Regions from separate parts of the Rhizobacter gummiphilus genome, predicted to be linked through region 2. Evidence: riboswitches for the same ligand, from Rfam matches in the RefSeq annotation. Region 2 holds a riboswitch; the other holds the start of a gene.
What was found. Region 2 has a riboswitch for cobalamin ahead of A4W93_RS22835 (HupE/UreJ family protein). Riboswitches for the same ligand answer to the same signal wherever they lie in the genome.
Positions count from the first base shown of each region.

Region 1 (14,637 bases), 3.0 Mb from region 2:
CGAGAACGGGCCGGCGCCCGGCTTGCCGATCTGGCCGGTGGCCAGGTGCAGGTTGATCAGCGCGGCGTTCTTCGCGGTGCCGCGGCTGCTCTGGTTCAGGCCCTGGCAGTACAGCGAGAGCGTGCGGCTGCCGGGGGCGCCGAACCAGCGGGCCGCCTGGATCAGGTCGGCCTCGGCGATGCCGCACAGGCGCGCGGCCTCGGCGGGCGGGTACGCGCGCACGCGTTCGCGCAGCGCGTCGAAGCCGTTCGTGTGGGCGGCGACGTAGGCCTCGTCGACGAGGCCTTCGGCCAGCATCACGTGCAGCATGCCGTGGTACAGCGCCACGTCGGTGCCGGGCAGGATGGGCAGGTGCAGGTCGGCGGCGCCGGCCGTGTCGGTGCGGCGCGGGTCGGCGACGATGATCTTCATCGCCGGGTTCGCGGCGCGTGCGTCCTCGATGCGGCGGTACAGGATCGGGTGCGCCCACGCGGTGTTCGACCCGGTGATGAACAGCGTGGTGGTGTCCTTCAGGTCGTCGTAACAGGCGGGCGGTGCGTCGGCGCCCAGCGTGGCCTTGTAGCCGGCCACGGCGCTGCTCATGCACAGGCGCGAGTTGGTGTCGACGTTGTTCGTGCCGATCAGGCCCTTCGCGAGCTTGTTGAAGACGTAGTAGTCCTCGGTCAGCAGCTGGCCCGAGATGTAGAAGCCCACGGCGTCGGGGCCGTGGTCGCGCACCACGCGGGCGAAGTGTCCCGCGGCGAGTTCGAGCGCGGTGTCCCAGGACACGGGCCGCGGCGCGGCGCCGCGGCTCGGCCGGTGCGACGGATGCAGCAGGCGCGACTGCAGCGAGATGGCCGCCGTGGCGGTGTGGTGCAGCGTGCTGCCCTTCGTGCACAGGCGGCCGAAGTTGGCGGGGTGGTCCGGATCACCGCGCACGCCCGTGATGCGGGCGCCCTGCGATTCGATGATCACGCCACAACCGACGCCGCAGTAAGGGCAGGTGGAGCGGGTTTCAGCCATGGGGTCGGAAAAAGTGTCTCGTGAACGGGGCGGCCCATGGACCGCCGTGGGGCGGTCAGTGTGCGTCGGCCTTGTCGGCGGGCTCCGACGGGTCGGCGTCGTCGGCGCGGGCCTCGCCGAAGATCAGCCGGTCGCGGATGCCGTCGATCTTCTGGGCCTCCTTCAGCAGCTTGAAGTACCAGCTGCCGTCGACGGTGTCGCCGTAGATGCAGGCGCCGACCAGCTGGTCGTCCTTGATGATGAGCTTCTTGTAGACGCCGTCGTAGGGATCGGTCATCACGATCTCCTCGCAGCCTTCGCCGCCCATGAAGTCGCCGGCCGAGAACAGGTCGATGCCGGTGACCTTGAGCTTGGTGGACGTCTGCGAACCGAGGTAGCGGCCGATGCCGGACTCGGCGAGGTGCGTGGCGCACACCTTGCCCTGCTCGAACAGCGGGGCGACCAGGCCGTAGGCGATCCCGCGGTGGGCCGCGCATTCGCCCACCGAATAGATGCGCGGGTCGGTGATGGTCTGCATCGTGTCGGTGACGACGATGCCGCGGTTGCAGTGCAGGCCGATCTTCTCGGCGAGGGCGGTGTTGGGGCGCACGCCGGCCGCCATCACGACGAGTTCGGCCGGGATCTCGGTGCCGTCCTTGAACTGCACGGCCTTCACGCGGCCGTTCTCGTCGCCGAGCAGCGCCTGGGTGTGCGCGGACATCATGAACTTCAGGCCCTTGGCCTCGAGCGTCTTGCGCAGCAGGCCGCCGGCGGTGTCGTCGAGCTGGCGCTCGAGCAGCCACGGACCCACGTGCACCACCGTGACCTGCATGCCGCGCAGCAGCAGGCCGTTGGCGGCCTCCAGGCCGAGCAGGCCGCCGCCGATCACGACGGCGTGCTGGTACTTCGTGGCCGCCTCGATCATCGTGTTGGTGTCGGCGATGTCGCGGTAGGCGATGACGCCGTCGAGGTCCTTGCCCGGCACGGGCAGGATGAAGGGGTTCGAGCCGGTGGTGATGAGCAGGCGGTCGTATGTTTCCTCGGTGCCGTCCTCCGCGCGCACGATGCGGCGGCGGCGGTCCACGTCGACGACCTTCTTGCCGAGGTGCAGCGTGATGTTGTGCTCGGCGTACCAGCTGAGCGGGTTGAGCACGATCTCGTCGAGCGTCTGTTCGCCGGCCAGCACCGGTGACAGCAGAATGCGGTTGTAGTTCGGATGCGGCTCGGCACCGAAGACGGTGATGTCATAGAGGTCGGGCGCGATCTTCAACAGCTCTTCCAGCGTGCGCACGCCGGCCATGCCGTTGCCAACCATCACCAGCTTCATCTTCTTCATTCCGGATGTCCTTGGGGCATTCCTCAGTTGAGACGATGCAAAGCAAACGCAATGCCAGTTCTCGGGGCGCGGCCCGGATGCAATGTGGTGCCCGGCGCACTGTTCATGGGCAGACATCTTGCTTGCCTGTCCACCAACTTCCACTGCGCACGCTATCGGTGCCCCTCGGTCCTCCATGAGCTTCGACATCGACATCGGTTACCACAGCGATCCCGGGCCACGGGACCAGAACGAGGACTTCTGCGCGGCCGTGCCACCCGCGCCCCACGAAGAGTCGTTCGGGTGCATCGCGGCCATCGCGGACGGTGTTTCCGCGGGCGGGCAGGGGCGCATGGCGGCGCAGACGAGCGTGATGTCGCTGGTGCAGGACTTTTTCGGTGCGCCGCCCACGTGGGACACCACCGTGGTGCTCGACCGCATCATCGGCGCGCAGAACGCATGGCTCGCCGCGCACAACCGCCGGCACGTGGGTGCCGCGATGAGCACCCTGACGGCGCTGGCCCTGCGCGGCCACACGTGGACCGTGGCCCACGTGGGCGACACGCGCGCCTACCTGGTGCGTGCCGACGAGTGCCGCCAGCTCACCCAGGACCACTGCATCGACCACCCCGACCTGCGCAGCCAGCTCACCCGCGCGATGGGGCAGGACGACGCGGTGCGGGTCGACTACCTCCAGGGCGAGCTGCAGCTGGGCGACACCTTCCTGCTGCTGTCCGACGGCGCGTGGGGCAAGCTGGCGACCGCACGCCTGCGTGCGCTGGCCCAGCAGGCGGACTCGGCGCAGGCCGCGAGCGAGGCCATCGTCGCCGCGGCGCTCACCGCCGGCGCGGGCGACAACGTGACCGCCCTGGTGCTGCGCGTGCGCGGCCTCGCGCGGTCGCGGCTCGAGGACGCGCTCGTGCGCAGCCGCCAGCTGCCGGTGCCGCCGCGCCTGAAGGTCGGCGACCACCTCGACGGCATGACCGTCACCACCCTCGTCGCCGACACCGACGTGCACCTGCTGTACCAGGTGCGCTGCAAGGCGACGGGCGGGCTCAAGGCCCTGAAGACGCTGCACCCGTCGCGCGCGAACGACCCGCAGGAGCGCGCGATGCTGGCCCACGAGGCGTGGCTTGGCGCGCGCGTGGCCGAACGCACCGGCGAGGGGTTCGTGCGCCTGCACGAGGTGGTGGACGCCACGGCCTTCTACCTGCTGTTCGACTGGCACGCGGGGCACACCCTCGACCAGCTCGCCGAACGCCGCAAGGACGAGGGCCTGCCGGTGGCCGACGTGGTGGGCTGGACGCGCAGCGCGGCGCGCTCCATCGGCCGCCTGCACCGCCTCGGGGTCATCCACCGCGACATCAAGCCGTCGAACCTGCACCTGGGCGACGACGGCGAGCTGCGGCTGCTGGACCTCGGCGTGGCCATCTCCGGCAACGAGCCCGAGGAACAGCGCAGCCTGCACGCGGGCACGCCCAGCTACATGAACCCCGAGCTGTGGGACGACGAGCCCGTCGACGCGCAGAGCGACCTGTTCGCGCTGGGCGTGTCGCTGTACCAGCTGCTGACCGGCCACCTGCCGTACGGCGACATCGAGCCGTACCAGAAGCTGCGCTACCGGCGCGACCCGAAGCCGCCGTCGCGCGTGCGCCCGGACGTGCCCATCTGGCTCGACCACGTGGTGCTCAAGGCCGTGGCCGTGGACAAGCGGCTGCGTTTCGAGACCGCCGAGGAGTTCGCGCTCGCGCTCGAACGCGGGGCGTCGCGGCCGCTGCAGGCCCCGTCGGCCACGCCCATCGCGGTGCGCGACCCCGTGGTGCTGTGGCAGGTCGCGTTCGGCGTGATGCTGCTGTTCAACCTGATGCTCGTCTTCTGGCTGGTGTTCCTGCCGAAGTGAGCATCAGGCCGGGGCGGATCAGGTGGTGCGGGCCCGGCCGCCTTTTTCGGCCCACGTGCGCGTCCAGCGCAACTGCATGCGGCGCATCATCAGCAGCACGAGCAGCGCGAGGCCCGCGAACAGCACGAAGCCCCACAGGTAGGTGCCGGTGAGTTGCTTCGACAGGCCCATCGCGTTCGGCACGAGGCCGCCGCCCAGCGCGCCGATCTCGCCGATCATCGAGCCGGCCACCGCGGTGGCCAGCGGCCAGCGCAGCGGCACGAGCTGGAAGAGGGCGCCGTTGCCCGCGCCGAGCGCGGCGAAGCACAGCATGAACAGCAGCGTCGAGATGGTGAGCGAGCCACCCGCGAACCCGCAGGCCACGAGCGTCACGACCACCGTCACCAGCACCGCGGTGAGCGTGTTGATGCCACCCAGGCGGTCGGAGATCCAGCCGCCGAACACGCGCACGGTGGCGCCCATGAACGCGGCGAGCATCGTGAGCTGGCCCGCCTGCACCTTGCTGACGCCGAACTGGTCGAAGTAGTAGGTGGGCAGGAAGGTCGTGAGGCCGATGAAGCCGCCGAAGGTGATGCCGTAGATCACGCTGAAGGCCCAGCCGTCCTTCTCGAACAGGCAGGCGATGTGTTCGCGGAAGCTGGCGTGCGCGTCGACGTCGGGCGGTTCCTTGGCGAAGACGATCATCACCACCATGGGGATCGCGATGGCGGCGGCGGCGATGCCGTACACGGCCTGCCAGCCGAAGGCCTGCGCGAGCGGCGGGGCCACGAGCACCGACACCGCGGTGCCGATGTTGCCCGCGCCCACGAGCCCCATCGCCAGGCCCTTGTGCCGCGGCGGGAACGAGCCCGAGCCGAGCGACAGCGCGACGCCGAAGCTCGCGCCGGCGATGCCCAGCAGCACACCCATCGCGAGCAGGTCGTTGAACGAGTTCACGAAGAAGAAGCCGAACAGCATCGCGACGGCGATCAGGCCCATCTCGACGAGGGTGGCGTTCTTGCGGCCGATGTACTGGGCGAGCACGCCGAGCGGGAACCGCATCAGGGCGCCCGCGATGATCGGGATCGACAGCATGAGGCCCTTCTGCGCGGGGCTCAGCTGGTAGGTTTCGCTGATGAAGGGCGCCATGGCACCGTTCAGGACCCAGATGCAGCAGGAGAAGCTGAAATACAGGAACGAGGCGAACAGGGTGGGGCTGTGCCCCGTCTTCAGGAAAGCTTTGAAACCGGTCACGGTGATCCTCAGGTGCTGTGCTCGCCCCAACTTCGGGCGCCGATGTTGTTTGCACGAACCTGATGCGAAACCCATGCCAGCCTTCGGGGCATCCGAGGCCTCGAATTGGGGGGCGAGCGGACTCGATGGTCCGAAACGGGGCATCCGCCAAACGGCCGATGGCGCAGGTGAGACTTTTTCACTCCCAAGGTCTGGGGAGGGATGCCGCCGGGTCCTCTGCCCGCCGCTATGATCCTCCAAGCTAGGGGTTTCATACCACCGCGCCAGTGCATAAATTGCCAGGGTGACATTCATCCGACAAAAGGGCGGGCAGGGGGTGTCGACCCCCAACCACAGGCCTTCGGGCATGCACGAAAGAACGAATGACGGATTCCAATCAGCTGGCCCTGGCTGCGCGTGCCGATCACGCGAACGGGCTGGCCCTTGCCCTCGGACTGGCTCCTGAAGCCTGGGGCGTGGCGTTGTCCGCGCTGATCGAGCGCACCGACACGCTGTATGCGATCAAGGAAGCCGCCACCGGGCGCTACGTCAGCGCCAACACCCGCATGGAAGCCCTCGCCGGCCGGCCGCTCGCCGGTCTCACCGACGACGACTGGGCGCCGGCGGAAACCCTGGGCGCGCTGCGCGCCGCCGACCAGTCGGCGATGGTGCAGACGGTGCCCCAGGTCAGCGAACACCGCATCGACAACGGCGAATGGCGCCGCGAGTTCAGCGTCACGCGCTTCCCGCTCGCGGCCCGCGACGGCGGCCCCGCGCGCCACCTCGCCGTCTTCTGGAACGACCTCACGGCCCAGCGCCAGCAGGAAGCCCAGCTGCAGCTCGCGCTCTCGCAGCTCGAGACCCAGCAGCAGGCCGCCGAGGCCCAGCGCCGCGAAGCGCAGGACCAGGGCCTGCGCGACCGCGCCACGGGCCTGTACCAGCGCGGCCACTTCGACGACCAGCTGCGCCGCGAGGTGGACCTCTCCTCGCGCGAACACCGCGAGTTCGCGATGGTGTCGGTGGCCCTCGACCCGCTCGGCGAGCAGGTGCTGGCGCTCGGTGCCGAGGCGCGTGTGCGCGTGCTCGAGGCGCTCGGCCGCCTCCTGCGCAGCAACACGCGCGCGATGGACGCGTCCTGCCGCCTGTCGGAAGACCGCTTCGCGGTGCTGCTGTCCGGCGTGGGCCTCGCCACCGCCCATTCGCGCATGGAAGGCCTGCGCCGCCAGTGCGCCACGCAGATCGTGATGCTCAACGGACACGACCTGGGCTTCACGGTGTCGATGGGGGTCGCGAGCTTCCCGCACACGGCCCATGGGCAGGACGAACTGCTCGCCGCGTCCGACGCGGCCCTGGCCGAAGCGCAGCGGCGTGGTGGCAACCACGTCACGCTCGCGAGCATCCGGTTCGAACCGAAGGGCTGATCAGGTCGGCGGATGGGCGAGGCGGTGTTTCACTGCCGCCCATTCCTCGGGCGTCACCGGTGTGATCGACAGGCGGCTGCCGGGCTTGAGCAGCACCATGCTCGCCAGCTCGGGCGCCTCGCGCATCTCCTTCAGCGGCAGCAGCCGCGTCTTGCGCTTGAAGCGGACGTCCACCAGCGACCAGCGCGGCTTGTCCCGCGGCGACTTGGGGTCGTGGTACGGGCTCGCGGGATCGAACTGGCTGGCATCGGGGTAGGGCGCGCTCGCCACTTCGGCGAGGCCCGCGACGCCGGGCACCGGGCACGACGAGTGGTAGAAGAGCACGCCGTCGCCGACACGCATCTCCTTGAGCATGAAGTTGCGCGCCTGGTAGTTGCGCACGCCGAACCAGGGCACCGTCTGGCCGGGGGCGGCCTCGAGGTCGTCGATCGAGCACTCGTCGGGCTCGCTCTTCATCAGCCAGTACTGTGTGCTCATCGCGTGCGCGGAGGAGACCGGGTGCGTGGGAATAAGGTGTCCGTCGCGGACCGTGAGCCGCATTCCTGAACCCAGGCAGTTCAGGTGGGCGAGGTCAGCCTGGCCTCGGGTTCATCTGACGCGAGACGATCGCACCAGCCAGGCGATGTTCCAAGCCCTTGCTCTTGCGAGCATCGGTTCAAGGAAATATAAAACTCACGCGAAGGCGACGGACGAATCCATTCTACGCGGTGAGATCCGTCCGCGGATGACGAACGGTCATTGCGCGGGATGGTCCTACAGGAGTTGCCCGTCCGCGCCCAGGGCCTGGTCGACGCGGCGGATCAGCGCGTCGATGTGCGCGTCGTCGGAGCCGGGAACTGCCGGGGCGGACGCGCTGCCCGCGGCGGGCGCGACCGGCCGCTCGGCCAGCGCGTACGCGAGGTTCAGCGCCGCGAGCACCGCGATGCGCTCGCGCGCCTTCACGCGGCCCGCGTCGCGGATGGCGCTCATTTCGCGGTCGACGCTGGCCACCGCTTCCAGCAGCGACGTCTCGCCGCCCTCGGGGCAGCCGAGGATGTAGCTCTGCCCCATGATCGTCACTTCGATCTGTTTCATTCGTCTTCCTGGGCCGGCGTGGCGGACGGCGAATCCGCGGGTTGGTCGGTCGGCAGGCGCTGCAGCAGCGAATCGATGCGGCCGCGCGCCGCGTTCAGGCGCGAGCGCAGGTTGTCGCGCTCGAGCGTGACGGCGTTGAGTTGCTGGGCGAGCAGGTCGTGCGTGCGCTTGAGCTCTTCGTGTCGCAGCAGCAGGCGCTCCACCCGATCGGCGAGTTCTTGGGTCTTCGACATGGCAAGCGTGGGCTCTCGGTGACGACGGACTGAACCCATTGTAGGGCTCGTGCCGCGGACACTTACAATGGCGCCCGTTGGTGCTCGTGCCGGTTGTCACGCCGGTGCAGTTAAACGGGAAGCAGAGGAAGCCGGTCCATCGGGCCGTCGTCCAGCCTGCGCTGCCCCCGCAACGGTCAGCGGACGGCGCGTCATCGCGCCAACTCGTGTGCAACGCCACTGGGGGTCATGTCCTGGGAAGGCCGCACGGGTCGTTCCGCCAGCCCGGATACCGGCCAACGAGGTGGGACACGTCCGCGTGTCCCTTTGTCAGGTGCTTGCGGGGAAGCAGGCGCCTGGATCTTCTCCGTTGTCCCTTTCATGAAAAAGAAAATCTGGCGCGACGCGCGCCTGTGCCCGTCCGTCCTCGCACTGGCCTGCAGCGCCGTGTCCGCGCAGGGCACGCCCGCCACGCTGAACCCGGTCGTCGTCACCGCCACGCGTTCGGCCGTGCCGCTGCGCGACGTGCTCGCCGACGTCACCGTGATCGAGCGGGACGTGATCGAACGCCACGCCGGCAACGCCCTGGGCGACCTGCTGGGCAGCATGCCCGGCTTCCAGATGGGCCGCAGCGGCGGCCCCGCCGGCACCACCTCGCTGTTCGTGCGCGGCGGCGACCAGCGCTTCACCGCCGTGCTGGTCGACGGCGTGCGCGTCGACACGCAGACCACGGGCGGCGCTTCGTGGGAAGCCATCCCCCTCGGCCAGATCGAGCGCATCGAGATCCTCCGCGGCCCGGCCAGCGCCGTGTACGGCTCCGACGCGATGAGCGGCGTGGTGCAGATCTTCACGCGCAAGGGCGAGCCCGGCACGCGTTTCGACGTCGGCATGGGCGGTGGCAGCTTCGGCACGTTCAAGTCCGACGCCGGCGTGTCGGGCCAGTGGGGCACGTTCGACTACGCGCTGTCGGGCCTGTCCGAGCGCAGCACCGGCTTCAACGCGAAGACCAACGGCAACCCCGACCGCGACGGCTATGAAAGCCGGGGTGGCACGGGCCGCCTGGGCTGGAACGTGGTCGAAGGCCACCGGGTCGAGGTGTCGGCGATGCGCAGCCACGTCGAAAGCCAGTACGACGGCAACCTGAACGTCGACGACCGCAGCACGCGCGACCTGGACACCGTGCGGGCCCTGTGGTCCGCGCAATGGACGAAGGCGTGGACCAGCACCGTCAGCGCCGGGCAGTCGAAGGACCGCTACGAGACGCAGCCGCTGTTCCCGTACCTCACGGAGACGCAGGTGCGCACCGCCACCTGGCAGAACGACGTTCGCCTGGGCGACCACACGATCAACGCGACGCTCGAGCGCCGCGAGGACGAACTGCAGAACAACGGCCTCGACGGTTCGTCGACGCGTGAGCGCGACCAGGACGCCGTCGCGCTCGGCTACGGCTGGCGCAGCGGCATCTGGGCCGTGCAGGCGAACGCCCGCCACGACCGCAACGACGACTTCGGTTCGGTGAACACCGGCACGCTGGCGGTGGGTGTGGACGTGGCCCGGGGTTGGCGCGTGCAGTCGTCGGTGGGCAACGGATTCCGTGCTCCCACGCTGTACCAGCAATACGCGGCCGAGTTCGGCAACGCCACCCTGAAGCCGGAGCGTTCGCTCAGCAACATCGACCTCGCGCTGCGCCACCAGGCGGGCCGCTTCGATTCGAGCCTCACCCTCTACCGCAACCGCATCACGGACCTGATCGTGTTCGCGGCGCCCGACCCGGCGCTGTGCTCGTACTCGTTCGGCTGCTACGACAACGTCGACGGCACGTCGGTGCTCAAGGGCGCGACGTTCACCACCGCGTGGAACGGCGACGACGTGCGCGTCTCGGGCTCGGCGGACTTCCTGTCGGCCCGCAACCCGTCCGGCCGCGACCTCGCGCGGCGCTCGCGCCGCCATGGCTCGCTGAAGATCGAGAAGGACCTCGGCGACACGACGGTGGGCGGCGAACTGCTGTCGTATTCGAAGCGCTACGACCGCGACACCAGCCCGCTGGTGCTCGGTGGGTACACGATCCTGAACGTCGACCTGACCCACAAGTTGAACGCAGAATGGCGCCTGGTGGCCCGTGTCGACAACTTCTTCGACAAGGCCTACCAGACCGCCGCCACGTACAACACCGGCCCCATGACGGTGTTCTTCGGGGCGCGCTGGTCGCCGAAATTCTGACCATGCACCACAACGACCACCACCTCGTGCTCGGCGGGCAGCGCAGCGGCAAGTCGCGGCGCGCCGAGTCGCTCGCGGCTGCGTGGCTCGCCACGCCCGGACGCGAGGCGGCGCTGGTCGCCACGGCGTTCGCGGGCGACGCGGAGATGGCGGACCGCATCGCCCGGCATCGGTTCGACCGGGCCGAGCGGGTGCCCGGCCTCGCCACGGTCGAGGAACCGCGGGCCCTGGCCTCGGCCGTGCGCGCGCTGGCCGCGCCGCACCGGCTCGTCGTCGTCGACTGCCTGACGCTGTGGCTCACGAACCTGTTGATGCCGCTTGCCGGGCAGGCCGTCGACGGCGACCGGCTCGACGCGGCCATCGACGACCTGTCGGACGTGCTGCGCGCCGCGGCCGGGCCCGTGGTGCTGGTCTCGAACGAGATCGGCCTCGGGCTCTCGCCACTGACGCACGAGGCGCGTCGGTTCGTCGACGAGCTGGGGCGGCTGCACCAGCGGGTCGCGGACCAGTGCGCGAACGTGACGCTGATGGTCGCGGGGCTCGAGGTGCCGGTGAAACGACGGGCGTCCGCCGCATGATCCGCCGCCTGCTGATCTCCTTCGCCCTGTCCGCGGTGGCCCTGGCCGCCGCGGCTTCACCGGTCACCGTGCCCGACCACCGCGGCCGCACGCTTTCGCTGCCGGCCCCGCCGCAGCGCATCGTCACGCTGATGCCGTCGCTCACCGAGGGCGTCTGCGCGCTCGGCGGCTGCGCGCGGCTGGTGGGCACCGACCGCTTCTCGAACGCGCCGGCCTCCGTCACCGCGCTGCCCAAGCTCGGCGGCCTGGAGGACGCGCAGGTCGAGCGCCTCGTCGCGCTCAAGCCCGACCTCGTGATCGTCGCGCCGTCGGCCCGCATCACCGACCGGCTCGAGCAGTTGGGCCTGAAGGTGCTGGTGGTCGAGTCGAACACCCATGCCGACGTGAAGCGCGGCCTGGAGACCCTCGCCACGGTGCTGGGCGAACCGGGGCGCGCGGCCGTCGCGTGGGCCGCGATCGAACGCGACCTGCAGGCCGCCGCGGCGCGGGTGCCGGCCGGCATGCGCGGCCAGCGCGTGTTCTTCGAGGTCGACGGTTCGTCGTACGCGGCGGGCCGGTCGTCCTTCATCGGCGAGACGCTCGCGCGGCTGGGCCTCGGCAACATCGTGGGCCCGGAGCTGGGGCCCTTCCCGAAGCTGAACCCCGAGTACGTCGTGCGTGCGCAGCCGGACCTCATCATGGCCGTCGATCGCAGCGTGACGACGATGGCGACCCGGCCGGGCTGGTCCTCGCTGAAGGCGCTGCGCGAGCGGCACGTGTGCGGGTTCGCACCGGACCGCTACGAGCTGCTGATCCGGCCCGGCCCCCGCATGGGCGAGGCCGCGCTGGTGCTGGCCGACTGCGTGGTCGGGCTGGGCCCGGCCCGGTGATGGCCGACGCCGACACCACCCGGCGCGCCGCGCTGGCCTTCGGCCTCGCGGTGCTGTCAGTCGTGCTGCTGGGCGCGGGCCTCGCGGCCGGCAGCGAGGGCTGGTCGCCCGCCGAGGCGTGGCGCCTCGCCACGTCGCCCGACGGGCCGCTGCTCATCGGGCAGATCCGTGCGCCGCGCACGCTCGGGGCGTGGCTCGTCGGCGCGTTGTTCGGGCTGGCCGGTGCCATCGCGCAGGGGCTGTTCCGCAACCCGCTGGCCGATCCGTACCTGCTCGGCTCGGCGTCGGGCGCGTCGCTCGGTGTGGTGCTGGTGCTGGGCGGCAGCGCGCTGACCGGCCATGCCATCGGTCACGCGACGGCGGACGCGGTGTCCCGCCTCGGCCTGATCGGGGCCGCGTTCCTGGGCGCGCTGGGCGGCGTGTCCCTCACGCTGACGCTCGCGCGCGGTACCGCGCACACGGTGCGGCTGCTGCTGGCCGGCGTGATCGTCGGCGTGGTGCTGGGTGCCGCGAGCGACCTCGTCACCACGTTCGCACCCGACGCGCTGCGCGGCAAGCAGGCCTTCCTGCTCGGCTCCACGGGCTTCCTCGGGTGGGACAGCTGCTGGGCGCTCGCGGCGGGCCTCGTGGTGTCGGCACCGGTGGCCTGGCGCTTCGCGCGGGCGCTGGACGCGCTCACGCTCGGCGAGGACAGCGCCACCAGCCTCGGCCTGTCGCTCACCCGCGTGCGCATCGTGCTGGTGGTGGCGCTGGCGCTCGCGACGGGACTCGCGGTGTCCCAGGCCGGCCTCGTGGCGTTCGTCGGGCTCGTGGCGCCGCACCTCGTGCGCCGTTTCACCGCGTCCACCCACGGCTACCTGCTGCTCGCGAGCGCCGGCACCGGCGGCGCGCTGCTGCTCGGGGCCGACGTGCTCGCGCGCACGCTGATCGCGCCGCAGGAACTGCCGGTGGGCGTGCTCACCGCGGTGATCGGCGGCACCTACCTGCTGTGGCTGCTGCACCGGAGGAAGCTGACGTGAACGACCGCCTGGAAACCCGCGACCTCGTGGTCGAACGCGGCGGGCGGGCCGTGCTGCACGGCGTGTCCACCACCTTCGCGCCGGGCTGGACCGCCATCGTGGGGCCGAACGGGGCGGGCAAGTCGACGCTGCTGCGGTCGCTCGCGGGGCTGCACGGTGCGAAACGCGGGCAGATCCGCCTCGACGGCCGCTCGCTCGACGGCTGGCGGCCCGCCGAACGCGCCCGGCGCATCGCGTGGCTCGACCAGCAGGGCGAGGCCGGAGGGGAACTCACGGCGCGCGACATCGTGGCCCTCGGCCGCCTGCCGCACCTGGGGCTGTTCGGCGCGCCGTCGGCCGCCGATGCGGACGCGGTGGGCCGCGCGATGGCGCTCACGGAATGCGAAGCCTGGGCCGATCGCCGGCTGCACGAACTCTCGGGCGGCGAACGCCAGCGGGTGCTGCTCGCGCGGGCGCTCGCGGTGGAGGCGCCGGTGCTGCTGCTCGACGAACCCACGACCCACCTCGACCCGCCGCACCAGGTGGCCCTGGTGCGCCTGCTGCAGAAGCTGGGCGCGGAAGGGCGCACGGTGGTCAGCGTGCTGCACGACCTGCCACTCGCGCTGCTGGCCGACCGCATCGTCGTGATGGCCGAGGGGCGCGTGCGGGCCGCGGGGCCGCGCGACGACCCGGCGCTGCACGCGGTGCTCGGCGAGGTCTTCCTCGGCGCCGTGCGCATCGAGCGCGTCGGTTCGGCCTGGATCGCGGTGCCCCAGCCATGACGGCGCGGTGCCGTGCGCTGATGGTCAGCGCGCCCGCGTCGGGCCAGGGCAAGACGAGTGTCACCGCCGCCATCGCGCGCCACCACGTGCGGCGTGGCGAACGTGTGCGGGTGTTCAAGACGGGCCCCGACTTCCTCGACCCGATGGTGCTCGCGCGGGCGAGCGGCGCGCCGGTGTTCCAGCTCGACCTCTTCATGGCGGGCGAGGACGCCTGCCGGCGGATGCTCGCCGAGGCGGCCGCGGAGGCCGACCTGATCCTCGTCGAAGGTGTGATGGGCCTGTACGACAGCGACCCGAGCAGCGCCGACCTCGCCCGCACCTTCGGCCTGCCGGTGCTGGCCGTGATCGACGCGTCGGCGATGGCGCAGACCTTCGGCGCGCTGGCGCATGGCCTGGCGACGTTCCAGCCGGGTGTCGCCGTGGCGGGTGTGGTGGCCAACCGCGTCGGCAGCCCGGGGCACGCGCGGATGGTGGGCGAGTCCCTGCCGACCTCGCTGCCGCTGGTGGCCGCGCTCGGTCGCGATGCGGCGCTGTCCCTGCCGGAGCGCCACCTGGGGCTCGTGCAGGCGGGCGAACTGCCGGACCTCGATGCGCGGCTCGACCGCTGGGCCGATGCGTGGGCCGCGGCGGTCGCGCCCGACTTCGAGGCGCCGTCCGTCGATTTCGAATCGGCTCCGGACGAGCCCGTGGCGCGCCTGCTCGACGGCGTGGTGATCGCGGTCGCGCGCGACACGGCCTTCTCCTTCATCTACCCCGCGAACGTGCAGTGCCTCGAACGGCTCGGTGCACGCCTCGTGTGGTTCTCCCCGCTGGCCGACGACACGCTGCCGCCGTGCGATGCCGTGTGGCTGCCGGGCGGATATCCGGAACTGCATGCGTCCACGCTGGGCCCCGACCGGCCGATCGCCGCGGCGCTCCGTGCGCACGACGCGGCGGGCAAGCCGCTGCTCGCCGAATGCGGCGGGCTGCTGTACCTGCTCGACGGCCTGAGCACGGTCGACGGCACGCGCCACCCGATGGCCGGCGTGCTGCCGGGGGAGGGCACGATGTCGCGCCGCCTCGCCGCGCTGGGCCT
Region 1 covers NZ_CP015118.1:2,042,689-2,057,325, forward strand. Annotated here, with positions in the region: gene A4W93_RS09255 (nitrate reductase) at 1-1,002, opposite strand, end outside; partial or broken gene A4W93_RS09260 (NAD(P)/FAD-dependent oxidoreductase) at 1,100-2,317, opposite strand; gene A4W93_RS09265 (bifunctional protein-serine/threonine kinase/phosphatase) at 2,493-4,196, shown strand; gene A4W93_RS09270 (MFS transporter) at 4,215-5,429, opposite strand; gene A4W93_RS09275 (GGDEF domain-containing protein) at 5,792-6,829, shown strand; gene A4W93_RS09280 (EVE domain-containing protein) at 6,830-7,306, opposite strand; gene A4W93_RS09285 (cell division protein ZapA) at 7,583-7,903, opposite strand; gene A4W93_RS09290 (DUF904 domain-containing protein) at 7,900-8,136, opposite strand; cobalamin riboswitch at 8,199-8,430, shown strand; gene A4W93_RS09295 (TonB-dependent receptor domain-containing protein) at 8,497-10,335, shown strand; gene A4W93_RS09300 (bifunctional adenosylcobinamide kinase/adenosylcobinamide-phosphate guanylyltransferase) at 10,338-10,913, shown strand; gene A4W93_RS09305 (ABC transporter substrate-binding protein) at 10,910-11,782, shown strand; gene A4W93_RS09310 (FecCD family ABC transporter permease) at 11,782-12,801, shown strand; gene A4W93_RS09315 (ABC transporter ATP-binding protein) at 12,798-13,562, shown strand; gene A4W93_RS09320 (cobyrinic acid a,c-diamide synthase CobB) at 13,559-14,637, shown strand, end outside.
Region 1: it holds a riboswitch for cobalamin, as region 2 does, so the genes downstream of both, A4W93_RS09295 (TonB-dependent receptor domain-containing protein) here and A4W93_RS22835 (HupE/UreJ family protein) in region 2, are expected to answer to the same signal.

Region 2 (14,637 bases):
CCAGCCACCGCACGAACAGCGGAATGAGCAGCGCCGCCAGCAGCACCTGCAGGCCGAGCGCGATGCCGGCGTAGGCGCCGGCGTCGGGATGGACCTGCATCGCCCGCGCCGCGCCGATGCCGTGCGACGCGGTGCCGATCGCGAAGCCGCGCACGGCCATCGACTCGATGCGCAGCAGCGTGAACAGGTAGCGGCCGGTCAACGCGCCGACGAGGCCGGTCACCACGGCGAACACGGCGGCCAGCGCCGGCACGCCGCCGATGCGGTCGGCGATGCCCATCGCCACCGGCGCCGTGACCGACTTGGGCACGAGCGACCGGATCACTTCCTCCGGCAGGCCCACGGCCCACGCCATCGCCGCCGCGCTGCCGGCCGCGGCCAGGCCGCCGGCCAGCGCCGCGAGGGTGAGCGCCACGCCGCGCCGGCGCACTTCCGCGCGCCGCACCCACAGCGGCCAGCCGAGCGCGACCACCGCCGGGCCCAGCAGCACGTGCACGAACTGCGCCCCGGCGAAGTAGACGGGGTAGGCGGTGCCGGTCAGCACGAGCACCGCGCCCAGCACCAGCACCGACCACAGCACGGGGTTGGCCCAGGGTGCGCGTCCCACGCGGTCGTACACGGCCGAGCAGGTCACGTACGTGAGCAGCGTGGCGGTCAGGCCGAACAGCGGGCTCGAAGACAGGTAGACCCAGAGCTGGACGAAATCATTCATGGGCGCCGTCCTCCTTCAGCAGTCGGCGCAGCACGAGCGCGGTGACCGCCATGCCGATCCACGTCGACACCACGATCACGGCCATCAACTGCAGCCCGAACCGCGCGACGAGGTCCAGGTGCACGATGACCCCGACCCCCACCGGCACGAACAGCAGCGACAGGTGGGCGAGCAGCACGTCGGCCGCGGCCGACACCGGCTCGCGCACGAGCCGCCACGAGAGGCCGCCGAGCAGCAGCACGAGGCCAATCACCGGCCCGGGGAACGGCAGCGACAGGCCATGGGCCACGCCTTCACCGGCGGCCTGGAACAACAACAGGATCGCCAAACCGCGCAGCGCCTCCACCCTCGTCTCCTCGTTCGTCGAAACGAACGATTCTGGCAGCGTGCCGCCGGATCGTCAGGCGAACACCGAGGCGCCCGCCTTCGCCACTTGGGCATCCTGCTCAGGCTTGACACCGGACACGCCGATGGCCCCCACCACCTGGCCTTCCACGACGATGGGCACGCCCCCTTCGAGCAGCCCGGAGAGCGGAGCCGACAGGAACGCGAAACGCCCCTTGTTCACCATGTCCTCGTAGCCCTTGCTCTCGCGCCGGCCGAGCGCGGACGTGCGGGCCTTCTCGGTCGCGATGTACGCACCGACCGGCGCGCAGCCGTCGAGCCGTTCGAGGGCGAGCAGGTGGCCACCGTCGTCGGCGACGGCGAGGGTGACGGCCCAGCCGTTGGCGGTGGCTTCGGCCCGGGCGGCGTCGAGCACGCGGGCGACGTCGGACTGGGTGAGGACGGGTTTGGACTTCATGGGACGGATTCCTTGTGTTGCCCCGGCGCGGTGCGCGCCGGTCGTTTGGACATGTTGGACCGCAAGCGCCATGCCCGCCACCCTAGAATGGGCGATGACGAAGGTGTCGCGGGTCCCTGCCGGGGACGCCGCGGTGAAACGGGAAACAGGTGCGAAGCCTGTGCTGCCCCCGCAACGGTCAGCGGACCAGGACGTCTCGGGCAAGGCCATCCATCGGCCTTGCAGCCACTGCGCCTCGCGGCGCGGGAAGGCGAGTCGTCCGGCCACACGCGTTCCCCCACGCGTGCGGCCATTCCGCGAGCCCGGAGACCGGCCTTCGGAACCACTCGGTCGCTGCGGGCGTGCGGCATCCGGGCAGGCCGGCGCGTGCGCCGGCCGGCTCCGGTGCGTGTGCCCGATGCGACCGCCACCACCACGGACGGCCTGCGGGGACGCAGGCCCAGGAGCCCCACGATGACCCTTTCCCTCCGACGGCCGGCCGCCGTCCTCGCCACGTCGTTCCTCGCCGCCCCCGCCTTCGCGCACCACGCGATGGACGGCAAGACCCCGGTCACCTTCCTGCAGGGCCTGCTCTCGGGCATCGCCCACCCGGTCATCGGCCTCGACCATCTCGCGTTCGTGCTGGCCGCCGCGTGGGTGCTGTCCCGCGTCGCGACGGTGCCGCGCATCGCGCTGGCCGCGTCGTTCGTGGCCGCGGCCGTCGCCGGCACCGTGCTGCACCTGGCCCTCGTCAACGTGCCCCGGTCCGAACTGCTCGTGGCCCTGACGGTCGTGTTCGCCGGCCTCGCGGTGGCCTGGCGCCGCGCGTCGCCCGCCGCGCTGCTGTGGGCCGCGCTGCCGGTGGCCGGCGTGCTGCACGGCTATGCGTACGGCGAGTCGATCGTCGGCGCGGAACCCGCGCCACTGGCGGCCTACCTGCTCGGCTTCGCGCTCGTGCAGCTCGCCGTGATGCTCGGTGCCGCATCGCTGCTGTCGCGCCGCGATCCCGTCCGCGTGCGGCGCGCCGCGGTGCCCGCCGGCGCCCTCGTCGTGCTGGTCGGCGTGTACTTCGCCGCGCTGCAGCTCGTGCCGCAGGCCGCGTGAGGAGTCCGACATGAACCACGCCAAGATCCCCGCCACCGTCGTCACCGGTTTCCTCGGCAGCGGCAAGACCACGCTGCTGCGCCACATCCTCGAGAACGCGGGCGGGCGGCGCATCGCCGTGATCGTCAACGAGTTCGGCGAGCTCGGCATCGACGGCGAGATCCTGAAGGCCTGCGGCATCGGCTGCGACGAGGACGGCAACGAGGTCGAGGGCCAGCTCTACGAACTGGCCAACGGCTGCCTGTGCTGCACGGTGCAGGACGAGTTCCTGCCGGTGATGAAGCAGCTGGCCGCCCGCCGCGCCGACCTCGACCACGTGCTGATCGAAACCTCCGGCCTCGCGCTGCCCAAGCCCCTGGTGCAGGCCTTCAACTGGCCCGAGATCGCGACCGTCTTCACCGTCGACGCCGTGGTCACCGTGGTCGACGGGCCGGCCACCGCCGCCGGGCAGTTCGCGGAAGACCTCGAAGCGGTCGACGCGCAGCGACGCGCCGACCCCGAACTCGACCACGAGTCGCCGCTGCACGAACTGTTCGAGGACCAGCTGTCGGCCGCCGACCTCGTGGTGCTCAACAAGACCGACCTGATGGACGACGCCCAGCGCGCCGCGGCCGAGGCCGTCGTGCGCGCCGAACTGCCCGACAGCGTCAAGATCGTCCCGGCCCGCAGTGGCGCCCTGCCCGTGGACCTGCTGCTCGGCCAGCGCCGCGCGGCCGAGTCCACCATCCACCTGCGCGACAGCCACCACGACCACGAGGAGGACCACGACCACGACGAGTTCGATGCGTTCGTGATCGACCTGCCGGCCGTCGACCGCGACCGCCTGCTGGCGGCCCTCGCCGCGCTGGTCGAGGCCCACGCGATCTACCGCGTCAAGGGGTTCGCCCACGTGCCGGGCAAGCCGATGCGGCTGCTGGTGCAAGGGGTCGGCGCGCGGTTCGACAGCCACTACGACCGCAAGTGGTTCGCGACGGAGACCCCGGCCACCCGCCTCGTCTTCATCGGCGACGAACTCGACGAGGCCGTGCTGCGCCGTGGCCTCCAGGCCGCCATCGCCTGACACATGCACCTGCTGAACACCCGGCCGGGCGGATTCGTCGAGGACGAGGGCGCCGTCGTGCGCCTCGGCCAGACCCCGGCCGACATCGTGGTGCTCAGCTCCGCCGACACCACGCTCGCGCTGCTCGCCGCGGCGCAGGCGCGCGAACCCGCGCCGCCGTCGCTTCGGCTCGCGAACGTGATGTTCCTGAAACAGCCCGCGTCGCTCGACCTCTACATCGACGAGGTGCTGCGGCACGCGCGGGTCGTGGTGGTCGACCACCTCGGCGCCGAGTCGGCCTGGCCCTACGGCATCCGGCGGCTCGGTGAACTGGCGCGCGCCCGCGGCCAGCGCCTCGCGATGTTCTCGGGCGACCTGCAGGAGGATCCGAACCTGCTGCGCAAGGGCACGGCCCCCATCGACTGGTGCCGCACGCTGTGGCACTACCTGCGCGCCGGCGGGCCGGCGAACGCCACGCAGTTCCTGAGGAGCCTGGCCTTCCACGGCCTCGGGCAAGGCCCCGCGCCCGAACCGCCGCGCCCGGTGCCGCAGGTGGCCGTGCATGTGCCGGGCCGCACGGGCCTCTCGACCGTCGGCGACATCACCGCGGGCTGGACCGCCGGCGCGCCGGTCGTCGCGATCGTCTTCTACCGCTCGCACCTGCAGTCGGGCAACGTCGCGGCGTTCGATGCGCTGGCCGGCGCCCTGCGCGAGCGCGGCCTGAACCCGTTGCCCATCGCGCTCGATTCGCTGAAGGACCCGGTGTGCATCGCCACGCTGCGCCAGCTGTGCGCCGACCACGCGGTGTCGCTCGTGATGAACACGACGGCCTTCGCCGCACTCGCCGACGCCGCCGCCGAGCCGCTGGCAGGCGACGCCCCGGTGCTGCAGGTGATCGTGAGCGGCGCCGCGCGCGACGACTGGCTCGCCGACCCGCAAGGCCTGCGCCCGCGCGACATCGCGATGCAGGTGGCCCTGCCCGAGGTCGACGGCCGCATCGTCACGCGGGCCATCAGCTTCAAGGGCCTCGCATGGCGCTGTGAACTCACGCAGACCGACATCGCCGGCTACCAGCCCGATGCCGAACGCGTGGCCTTCGTGGCCGACCTCGCGCAGCGCTGGTGCCGTCTGCGCTCGCGGCCCGCAGCGCAGAAGCGCCTCGCGCTCGTGCTGGCGAACTACCCCGGCAGCGAGGGCCGCATCGGCAGCGGCGTGGGGCTCGACACACCCGCATCGGTCGTGAACATCCTGCGGCGGCTGGCCGCGGACGGGTACGCCGTGCACGATCTGCCCGAGGACGGCGACACACTGATGGCCACGCTGCAGCAAGGCATCGCGAACGACCCGGCGATGTGGGACCGGCGCCCCGCCTGGCAGAGCCTGCCGATGGCCGGCTACCGCAGGCGCCTCGCCGCCCTGCCCGCCGGTCTCGCCGACGCCATCGACGCACGCTGGGGCCCACCGGAACAGGATCCGATGGTGCGCCGCGGCCGCTTCATGGTGGCGGGCCTGCGCTGCGGCAACGTGTTCGTCGGCATCCAGCCGGCACGTTCACCCGGCCTGGACTCGTACGCGAGCTACCACGACGCCGACCTGGTGCCCCCGCACGGCTACCTCGCCTTCTACTTCTGGCTGCGCGACACCTTCGCGGTGGATGCGGTGGTGCACGTGGGCAAACACGGCAACCTCGAATGGCTGCCCGGCAAGAGCCTCGCGCTGTCCCAGTCATGCTGGCCCGACGCGGTGCTCGGCCCGATGCCGCACCTGTACCCCTTCATCGTGAACGACCCCGGCGAAGGTGCGCAGGCCAAGCGGCGCACGCAGGCCGTGATCGTCGACCACCTGATGCCGCCGCTCACCCGCGCCGAGAGCCACGGCCCGTTGCAGGACCTCGAACGCCAGGTCGACGAGTACTACGACGCGCTGCTCGTCGACCCGCGTCGCGCCGCGGTGCTGCGCGCGCAGATCGTCGCCCTCGTTCGCGAGCACCGGCTGCACGAGGAACTCGCGGCGCCTGCGGCCGACGACGACACGCTGCTGGCCCGCGTCGACGCGTACCTGTGCGAACTGAAGGAGACGCAGATCCGGGACGGCCTGCACGTGTTCGGCACATCGCCCGCGGGCCGGCAGCGCCGCGACACGCTCCTCGCGATGGCCCGTTACCCGGTGGGCGACGGCCAGGGCGAGCGGCGCGGGTTGACCCAGGCCCTGTCGGCCGACCTGCTGCCCGGCGAGGGGTTCGACCCGCTCGACATCAACCCCGCCACGCCGTGGACCGGCGACCGGCCGGCACGGCTCGCGGGCGAGGGGCCGTGGCGCCACCACGGCGACACGCGCGAGCGGCTCGAAGACCTCGCGCTGCGCCTGCTCGACGGCGAACCCGCCGACGGCCTGCCGCACACCCGCGCGGTACTGGACCGCATCGCGCGTCGCATCGCCCCCGACCTCGACGCGTGCGGGGCCGAGGAACTGGCCCAGCTGATGCGCGGCCTCGCAGGGCGTTTCGTGCCGCCGGGCCCGAGCGGTTCCCCGTCGCGCGGCCGGCCCGACGTGCTGCCCACCGGCCGCAACTTCTACGGCGTCGACACCCGCGCCATTCCCACCCGCACCGCGTACGACCTCGGCGTGAAGTCGGCCGCGCTGCTGCTCGAACGCCACCTGCAGGACCACGGCGACCATCCACGCGCCGTGGGCCTGTCGGTGTGGGGCACGGCCACCATGCGCACCGGCGGCGACGACCTCGCGCAGGCCTTCGCGCTGCTCGGCGTGCGCCCGAAGTGGGCCCCGGGCAGCCACCGCGTGACCGACTTCGAGGTGCTGCCCGTCGCCGTGCTCGGGCGCCCGCGCATCGACGTCGTGCTGCGCATCTCGGGCTTCTTCCGCGACGCCTTCCCGAACGCCGTGCAGATGTTCCATGCGGCCGTGCTGGCCGTGGCCGCGCAGGAAGACGAGGACGCGGACCAGAACCCGCTGCGCGCTCGCATCGTGGCCGAACGCGCGGCCCTCGCCGCCGCGGGCCGGGCGCCCGAGGCCGCGGACTGGCGCGTGTTCGGCTCCCCGCCGGGCCACTACGGTTCGGGCCTGCAGCCCCTGTTCGACCACGGACGCTGGCAGACCGACGGCGACCTCGCCGAAGCCTATGTGGGCTGGAGCGCGCACGCCTACGGCCCGACGGGCGACGGCGTGCCCGCGGCCGACGCGCTGCGGCGGCGCCTGCGCGACATCGACGCCGTGGCCCAGAACCAGGACAGCCGCGAACACGACCTGCTCGACTCGAACGACTACTACCAGTTCCAGGGTGGCATGGCCGCGGCCGTGCGCCACCTGGCGGGTGCGCAGCCGGCCCTGTACCACGGCGACCATGCGAACCCGCGCGCGCCGCGCGTGCGGTCCTTGAAGGAAGAGGTGTCGCGGGTCGTGCGCGCCCGCGTCGTCAACCCCAAGTGGATCGCCGGCGCCCGACGCCACGGCTACAAGGGCGCGTTCGAGATGGCCGCCACCGTCGACTACCTCTTCGGCTTCGACGCCACCACGCGCGTGGTGGGCGACCACCAGTACGCGATGGTGGCCGACGCCTACGTGATCGACGCGGCGAACCGCGCGTTCCTGCAACGCCACAACCCGCGCGCGCTCGGCGACATCCTCGACCGCCTGCTCGAAGCCATGCAGCGCGGCCTGTGGCAACACCCCGGCGCGCACCGCGAGGCGATCGAATCGCTGCGGCTCGCCCACGACAACGACCAGGAAGGACCCTCCTCATGACCCCCGCGCCCCTGCCGCCGGTGTTCCCGTTCTCCGCACTGGCCGGCCAGCCCGCGCTGCGGCTCGCGCTGCTGCTCGTCGCGATCGACCCGGGCATCGGCGGGGTGCTCGTCGAGGGACCGCGCGGCACGGCCAAGTCCACCGCCGCACGCGCGCTCGCCGAACTGCTGCCCGGCTCGGCCTTCGTGCCGCTGCCACTCGGCGCGAGCCTCGAGCACCTCGTGGGCACGCTGGACCTGGACGAGGCCCTCGCCGGCCATGCCGTGCGCTTCCGGCCGGGCCTGCTCGCGCGGGCCAACGGCGGCGTGCTGTACGTCGACGAGGTCAACCTGCTGCCCGACCTGCTCGTCGACGCACTGCTCGACGCCGCGGCGAGCGGCCTGCACGTGGTGGAGCGCGACGGTGTCTCGCAGGCGCACGCGGCCCGCTTCGCGCTCATCGGCACGATGAACCCGGAGGAAGGTGCGCTGCGGCCGCAACTGCTCGACCGGTTCGGGCTCGACGTGGTCCTCGACAACCTCACCGACCCGGCCGTGCGCGAGGCCGCGGTGCGCGACCGGCTCGCGTTCGACACCGACCCGGTGGCGTTCCGCGCGCGGCACGACGCGGCCCGGCGCGACCTCACGGAGCGGCTCGCCCGCGCCCGCGAACGGGCCCCGCGGCTCGACAGCGGCGACGCGGTCTTCGCACACGCGACCGGCCTGTGCCTCGCGGCACGCGTGGACGGCCTGCGGGCGGACCTCGTGCTGCTGCGGGCGGCACGGGCACTGGCCGCCTGGGAGGAGGCGCCGTCGGTGTCGCCAGCCCACGTGGACCAGGTCGCCGAACTGGTCCTGCGGCACCGCCGGCATCCCGACGTGGCCGCCGCGCCACCGCCCTCGTCCGAAGCGGCGGTGCCACGGCCTGCGGCCGACGACACCCCGTGGGGCGAGATGCCGCCCGAGCCCGTGGGCCTGACCCCCGTCAAGCCGCTGCGTCCGCTGGCCGGAGCGCCCACCGCAAAAAAAGCCTGAGCGCCCCGCAGGCCCGCGCGAGCCGCTCGGGCCTGCGGCGGCGCGATGGCGGCATCGACTGGGTGCGGACCCTCGCCGCGCGGGGCGGCTCACCGCTCGACCGCCGCCACCTTCGCCAGCGTGACCTCGTCGCGGGCGCACCGGCGCTGCACTGCATCGTGATCGACGCCTCCGGCTCGATGGTGGGTGGCGGGCGGCTCGCGAAGGCCAAGGGCATCGCCGCCGCACTCGCGGACGCGGCCTGGCGGCGGCGCGACGAAGTCGCGGTGCTGTCGTTCTCGGGCGGGCACACCCTGGTGCACGTGCCACCCGGCCGCGCGCGCCCGCGCAGCGGTGTCCGCTTCGCCACGCTCGGCGGCGGCGGTGGCACGTCGCTCGCGCGCGGCCTCGCCGACGCGGACGCGCTGCTCACGCGCGCCGCCCGCCGGCACCCGCACCAGGTCCGCTGGCTGTGGCTGCTGACCGACGGCCGCAGCGCGCAGGAACCCGGACGCCCGCACGCGGCGGACCACGTGCGGATCGTCGACCTCGAAGGCGGCCGCGTGAACCTGGGCCGCAACGCGGCGCTGGCGGCGCGCTGGGGCGCCGGATACCTGGCGGCGGCCGACTTCGGATGACCGGAGCACCGGGGCGACGACTTCATCATCGCCACGGAATTCGTGCCCATAATGCATGACGTTCACACGACCCCAGGGGAGCGCATTCGAATGGCCTTCAAGACCATCGCAACCGGAGTCGCCACGATCGCCTTGCTGGCGATGGCCGTGGCCTGTTCGTCGATCGAGCCGCCCCCGCCGTGCGCGGGCGGTGACCCGGCCGTGGTCTGCACGGCCGAGGGGCCGGTGCGGGGTTCGCTGGAAGGCGGACTGCTCGCGGTGCGCGGCATCCCGTACGCCGCGCCGCCGGTGGGCCCGAAACGGTGGCAGCCGCCCGCCAAGGCCGCGCCATGGTCCGGCACCCGCGACGGCACCCGCTTCGGCAACGTCTGCCCGCAGCTCGCCGGCCCCGACGTCGTGGGCGACGAGGACTGCCTCACCGTCAACGTCTGGGCCCCGCGCCCGGCACCGGCCAAGCCGCTGCCCGTGATGGTGTTCTTCACCGGCGGCGGCAACCACGGCTTCTCCGGCCAGGGGGCCGGTGTGTTCGGCGGCGTGAAGTACGACGGCTCCCGCCTCGCGCCCGAGGGCGCGGTGTTCGTGAGCTTCAACTACCGGCTGGGCGCCCTCGGCTTCCTCACCACCGACACGCTCGCCGGCAACTACGGCAGCCTCGACCAGATCGCGATGCTGCAGTGGCTGCAACGGAACATCGCGGCGTTCGGCGGTGATCCGAAGCGCGTGTTCCTGTTCGGCACGTCGGCCGGCGGCGGCAACCTCTGCGCGCTGATGACGGCCCCCGCGGCACGCGGCCTGTTCCATGGCGTCTCGATGCAGTCGAGCGTGCCCACCGGCTGCGAGATCGCCACCGCCGCCGACCTGCGCGCCGGCAGCGGGCAGCGGGTCGCCCAGGCGCTCGGCTGCACCGACGAAGCCTGCCTGCGCTCCAAGACCACCGCCGAGGTCGTGAAGGCGCTGCCCGGCACCTTCGGCCTGTCGCCGCGCCTCTACGGCCCGAACGTCGACGGCCGCGTGTTCCCCGAACAGCCCCTCGCCGTGATCCGCCGCGGCGCCCATGCCCACATGCCGGTGATCGTCGGCAACTCGACACTGGAGACGATGCAGTTCGTGGGTTCGGCCGGCCCCGTGCCCGACGCCGCCGCATACGCCGCCGCGGTGCGCAAGCTGTTCGGCGCGGACGGCGACCGCGTCCTCGCCACCTACCCCGCGTCGGCCCACGCCACGCCACGCGACGCCCTCGTGCGCCTGACCACCGACGGCCTCTTCACGTGCCAGGCCCGCCGAGTGGCCCGCACGCTGGCTGCCGTGCAGCGCGAACCGGTGTACCGCTACCTGTTCGACCACCGCCTCGAGAACGACCCAGAGCAGCGTGCGCTCGGCGCCGTGCACACCATCGAGCACCCGTTCTTCTTCGGCTGGGCCGGCACGTACCGCCCCACTGCCGACGACCTCGCCGTGCAGCGACTGCTCGTGTCCCACTGGACCGGCGTCGCCCGCGATGGCGCCACCACCGCCTGGCCCGCCGCCTTCCCCGGAGACACCTGGCTGTGGGTGACGCCCACGCCCGACGTCCGGTCCGACGACCCGGCGCAGTGCGCGTTCTGGGACACGGTGACACTGCCATGGCCGCACCTCTGACCCCGGACCTCGGCCGCCGCGCGTTCCAGGCCTCGCTGCTCGCGGCCCCGCTGCCCACCCTCGCCGCCGGCGGGCCGCCCGTGCTGCTGGGCATCGACGGCGAGTTCGGGCTGCAGAACAGCACGTCGGCACAGGCCATCGAGCTGGGCGTGCGCATCGCGGTGGACCAGGTCAACGCACGCGGCGGCGTGCTGGGTGGCCGGCCGCTGTCCATCGTCACGCGCGACCACCGCTCCATCCCCGCGCGCGGCATCCAGAACATCGCCGAGTTCGCCGCGATGCCCGACCTCGTCGCGTTGTTCGGCGGGCGATTCAGCCCTGTCGTGATCGAGCAACTGCCCGCGCTGAAGGCCGCGAAGGTGCCGTTCCTCGCGGTGTGGTCCGCGGCGGACGCGATCGTCGACAACGGCAGCACGCCCAACTACGCCTTCCGCCTGTCGCTGCGCGACAGCCTGGCGATGCCGTTCATGATGACCCGCGCGAAGGCGCGCGGCGTGTTGCGCGTGGGCCTGCTGCTGACCAACACCGCCTGGGGCCGCAGCAACCTCGCCGCCGTGCAGAAGTACGAGGCCACGTCGAAGCTGCCGAAGGTGGTGGGGACGGCCTGGTACAACTGGCAGGAGAAGTCGCTCGTCGAGCCCTACCTGCGCCTCGTGCGCCTCGGCGCCCAGGCCATCCTGCTCGTCGCGAACGACGACGAGGCCGCCACGCTCGTGCGCGAGATGGCCCGGCTCGAACCCACGCAGCGCGTGCCGGTGCTGAGCCACTGGGGCATCACCGGCGGCCGTTTCTTCAGCGGAGCGGGCGACGCCCTGCCCCAGGTCGACTTCAGCGTCGTGCAGACCTTCAGCTTCTTCCGCGCGCCACCCGCCCAGCTCGCGACGTTCCTCGCCTCGGCGAAGGCCCACCGCATCCAGCGCATCGAGGACATCGAAAGTCCCGTCGGCACCGCCCACGCGTACGACATGACCCACATCCTCGCGAAGGCCATCGACCTCGCCGGCACCACCGACCGGCCGGCGGTACGCGATGCGCTGGAGCGCGTGAAGTTCCACGACGGACTCGTCCGCCGCTACGCCCCGCCGTTCACGCCGACTCGGCACGAGGCCCTCGGCACGGCGCAGCTGCTGATGGCCCGCTACCGCGACGACGGCGTCCTCGTGCCGGCCGAACGCTGACACCGATGCGCACGGCCAGCTGGCTGCCTTCGAGCCTGGTCCGCCGGTACGCCCTGGCCACCGCGGGCCTCGCGGCGGCCGCGCTCGTGATGACGTCGCTCGCGTCGTGGTGGCTGATCCGCCAGCAGCACCACGAGGCCGTGATCCAGCTCGCGAACGGTGAACGCCAGCACCAGGCCGCGGCCGTCGGCAACGACCTGCGGGCGATTTCCACCCGCATGGCCGAGATCGCGGCCAGCACCATCCTCGCCACGGGCCTGGTCGACAGCGCGGGCCGCGAGACCTACCTCGGCCCGTTCCTCAACGGCATCCGCCAGGTCAACGGCATCCCGGTGCAGCTGAGCTTCACCGACTACCGCGGCACCGAGATCGCGAGCAACGACAACAGCTCCTTCAACGCGGACCAGCTTGCCTGGCTGCGCGAGAACATCGAGCAGGCCCGCCCGGTGGCCACCATCTTCCCGTCGCCCAACGGCGACGAACTGGTGGCGCTCGAGCCCATGCGGTACGCCCGCACGTCGTCGCCCGAGGGCGCCGTCCTCTACAAGGTGAAGCTGCCGGACCTCGACGCCGGCCCCACCGCGCGGCTGATGTGGGGGCCTCGCGTGCTGGAAGGCGACAGCCCGGACGTCACGGCCGACGTGCCCTCGCCGCCCGTCTTCCGCCACCTCGCCTTCCGTGTGCGCGACCGCGCGGGCGCCCGCATCGCGGCCGACTCGCCGGACCCGCCGTACTTCCACATCGCGGTCGTGAGCGGCGCGCTGATGGCCATCGTCGTGATCGCCGGGCTCAACCTCGCCCGCGTGCTGACGAAGGACCTGCGGCGCCTCGAGTCGTTCTCCACCCAGCTGCTCGACGGCGACCTCGGCACGGGACGGGCGCCCGAAGGCGGCAGCGCGGAGGTCGATGCGCTCGCCCGCTCCATCAACGGCATGCTGGACCGGCTGAGCCAGCAGCGCGTGGCGCTGCTCGGCGAACAGGACAAGCTGACGAGGCTCACCTCCGAACTTCAGGCGGCCAACCGCCGCAAGGACGACTTCCTCGCGATGCTGGGCCACGAACTGCGCAACCCGCTCGCGCCCATCAGCGCGGGCGCGCAGCTGCTCGAGAAGCTGCCGCCCGGCGACCCGCGCGTGAAGCGCACGAGCGAGGTGATCACGCGGCAGGTCGGCCAGATGACGAAGATCGTCAACGACCTGCTCGACGTGTCGCGCGTGACCCGCGGCCTGATCACGCTCGAACGCACGCCGCTCGACCTCGCATCGGTGGTGGCTGCGGCGACGGAGCAGGCGCGGCCGCTGATCGAATCCCGCGGGCACGTGCTGAAGACGTTCCTGCCCGTCGAACCCGTTCGGGTCATCGGTGACACCGCGCGGCTCGTGCAGGTGCTCGGCAACCTGCTCACCAATGCGGCCAAGTACACGCCCAACGGCGGCCGGATCGACGTGCGGGTGGCCGCCGACGGCACCGACGCGCTGCTGCAGGTGAGCGACAACGGCATGGGCATCACGCCCGAGCTGATGCCCGAGATCTTCGACCTCTTCACGCAGGGGTCACGGGGCGTCGACCGCGGCCAGGGCGGCCTGGGCCTCGGCCTCGCGCTGGTCAAGAGCCTCGTCGAACTCCACGGCGGTTCGGTGCGGGCCGACAGCGCGGGCACGGACCGCGGCGCCACGCTGTCGGTGCGCCTGCCGCGTCTGAACGCACCGGCGTCCGCCGAGCCCGCCCACCCGATCCCCGCCGCGCCGGTGCCCCCGAGGCGCATCGTCCTCGTCGACGACAACGCCGACGCGGCCCGCACGCTGTCCGACTGCCTGGCCCTCGAAGGCCATTCGGTGGAGATCTTCAACGACGGCCCGAGCGCCCTCGACTTCGCCGCACGCGAAGCCGTCGACGCCTTCGTGCTCGACATCGGCCTGCCCGGCATGGACGGCAACGAACTCGCCCGCCGCCTGCGCGCGCGGCCGGCCACCGCGCACACGCTGATGATCGCGCTCAGCGGGTACGGGCAGGCGGCGGACCTCGAACGTTCGACCGCCGCGGGCTTCGACCACCACCTGGTCAAACCCGCGGACCCCGACGTGCTGAACGGCCTGCTGGCCGACGTGCGAGGGTGATTCGACACGGGCACGCCCGAGTCTGCGAACATCGGCCCTTTCGACTGGTTCCGATCGCCCCGTTTCCATGAACAAGCTGACCCAAGCCCTCCACCAGCGCCTGCCCGCCTGGGCGGCCGAGTGGCTGGACATCCTCGTGCCCACGATCGAGGTGGTGCTCATCGTCGTCGGCGCCTGGCTGCTGATGCGCGTCGCCCGCCGCCTCACGCGCCGCCTCACGGCGGCCTACTCGCTGCCCGTGCGGTTCACGTCGATCTTCCTGCGCACCGTGGGGGTCATCGTCTACCTCGGCGCGCTGCTGTGGGCCCTGGAACGGCTGGGCGTCTCCGGCGCCGTGCTGTGGACCGCATTCACCGGCTTCGCCACCGTCGGCGCCGTCGCCTTCTTCGCCGCATGGAGCGTGCTGTCGAACCTCTTCTGCGCGCTGCTGATCTACGTCACCCGCGCGTTCCGCATCGGCGACGTGGTGGAGCTGCTGGAGTCGGGCGACAAGCCGGGGCTCAGGGGCCAGGTGGTGGACATCAACCCGGTCTACACCACGCTGCACGAAAGCGGCGATGCGGAGAGCGGCACGAGCCTGCAGCTGCCGAACAGCCTGTTCTTCCAGCGCGCGCTGCGGCGCTGGCATGGGGCGGCGGCCACCGAGGCGATGGCTCAGCCGCGCAAGATCGACTAG
Region 2 covers NZ_CP015118.1:4,998,500-5,013,136, forward strand. Annotated here, with positions in the region: gene A4W93_RS22820 (LrgB family protein) at 1-712, opposite strand, end outside; gene A4W93_RS22825 (CidA/LrgA family protein) at 705-1,058, opposite strand; gene A4W93_RS22830 (heme-binding protein) at 1,113-1,514, opposite strand; cobalamin riboswitch at 1,599-1,846, shown strand; gene A4W93_RS22835 (HupE/UreJ family protein) at 1,968-2,597, shown strand; gene cobW (cobalamin biosynthesis protein CobW) at 2,608-3,657, shown strand; gene cobN (cobaltochelatase subunit CobN) at 3,661-7,398, shown strand; gene A4W93_RS22850 (magnesium chelatase ATPase subunit I) at 7,395-8,411, shown strand; gene A4W93_RS22855 (vWA domain-containing protein) at 8,474-9,028, shown strand; gene A4W93_RS22860 (carboxylesterase/lipase family protein) at 9,119-10,666, shown strand; gene A4W93_RS22865 (ABC transporter substrate-binding protein) at 10,651-11,844, shown strand; gene A4W93_RS22870 (hybrid sensor histidine kinase/response regulator) at 11,850-13,961, shown strand; gene A4W93_RS22875 (mechanosensitive ion channel family protein) at 14,029-14,637, shown strand; gene A4W93_RS22880 (glutathione S-transferase family protein) at 14,634-14,637, opposite strand, start outside.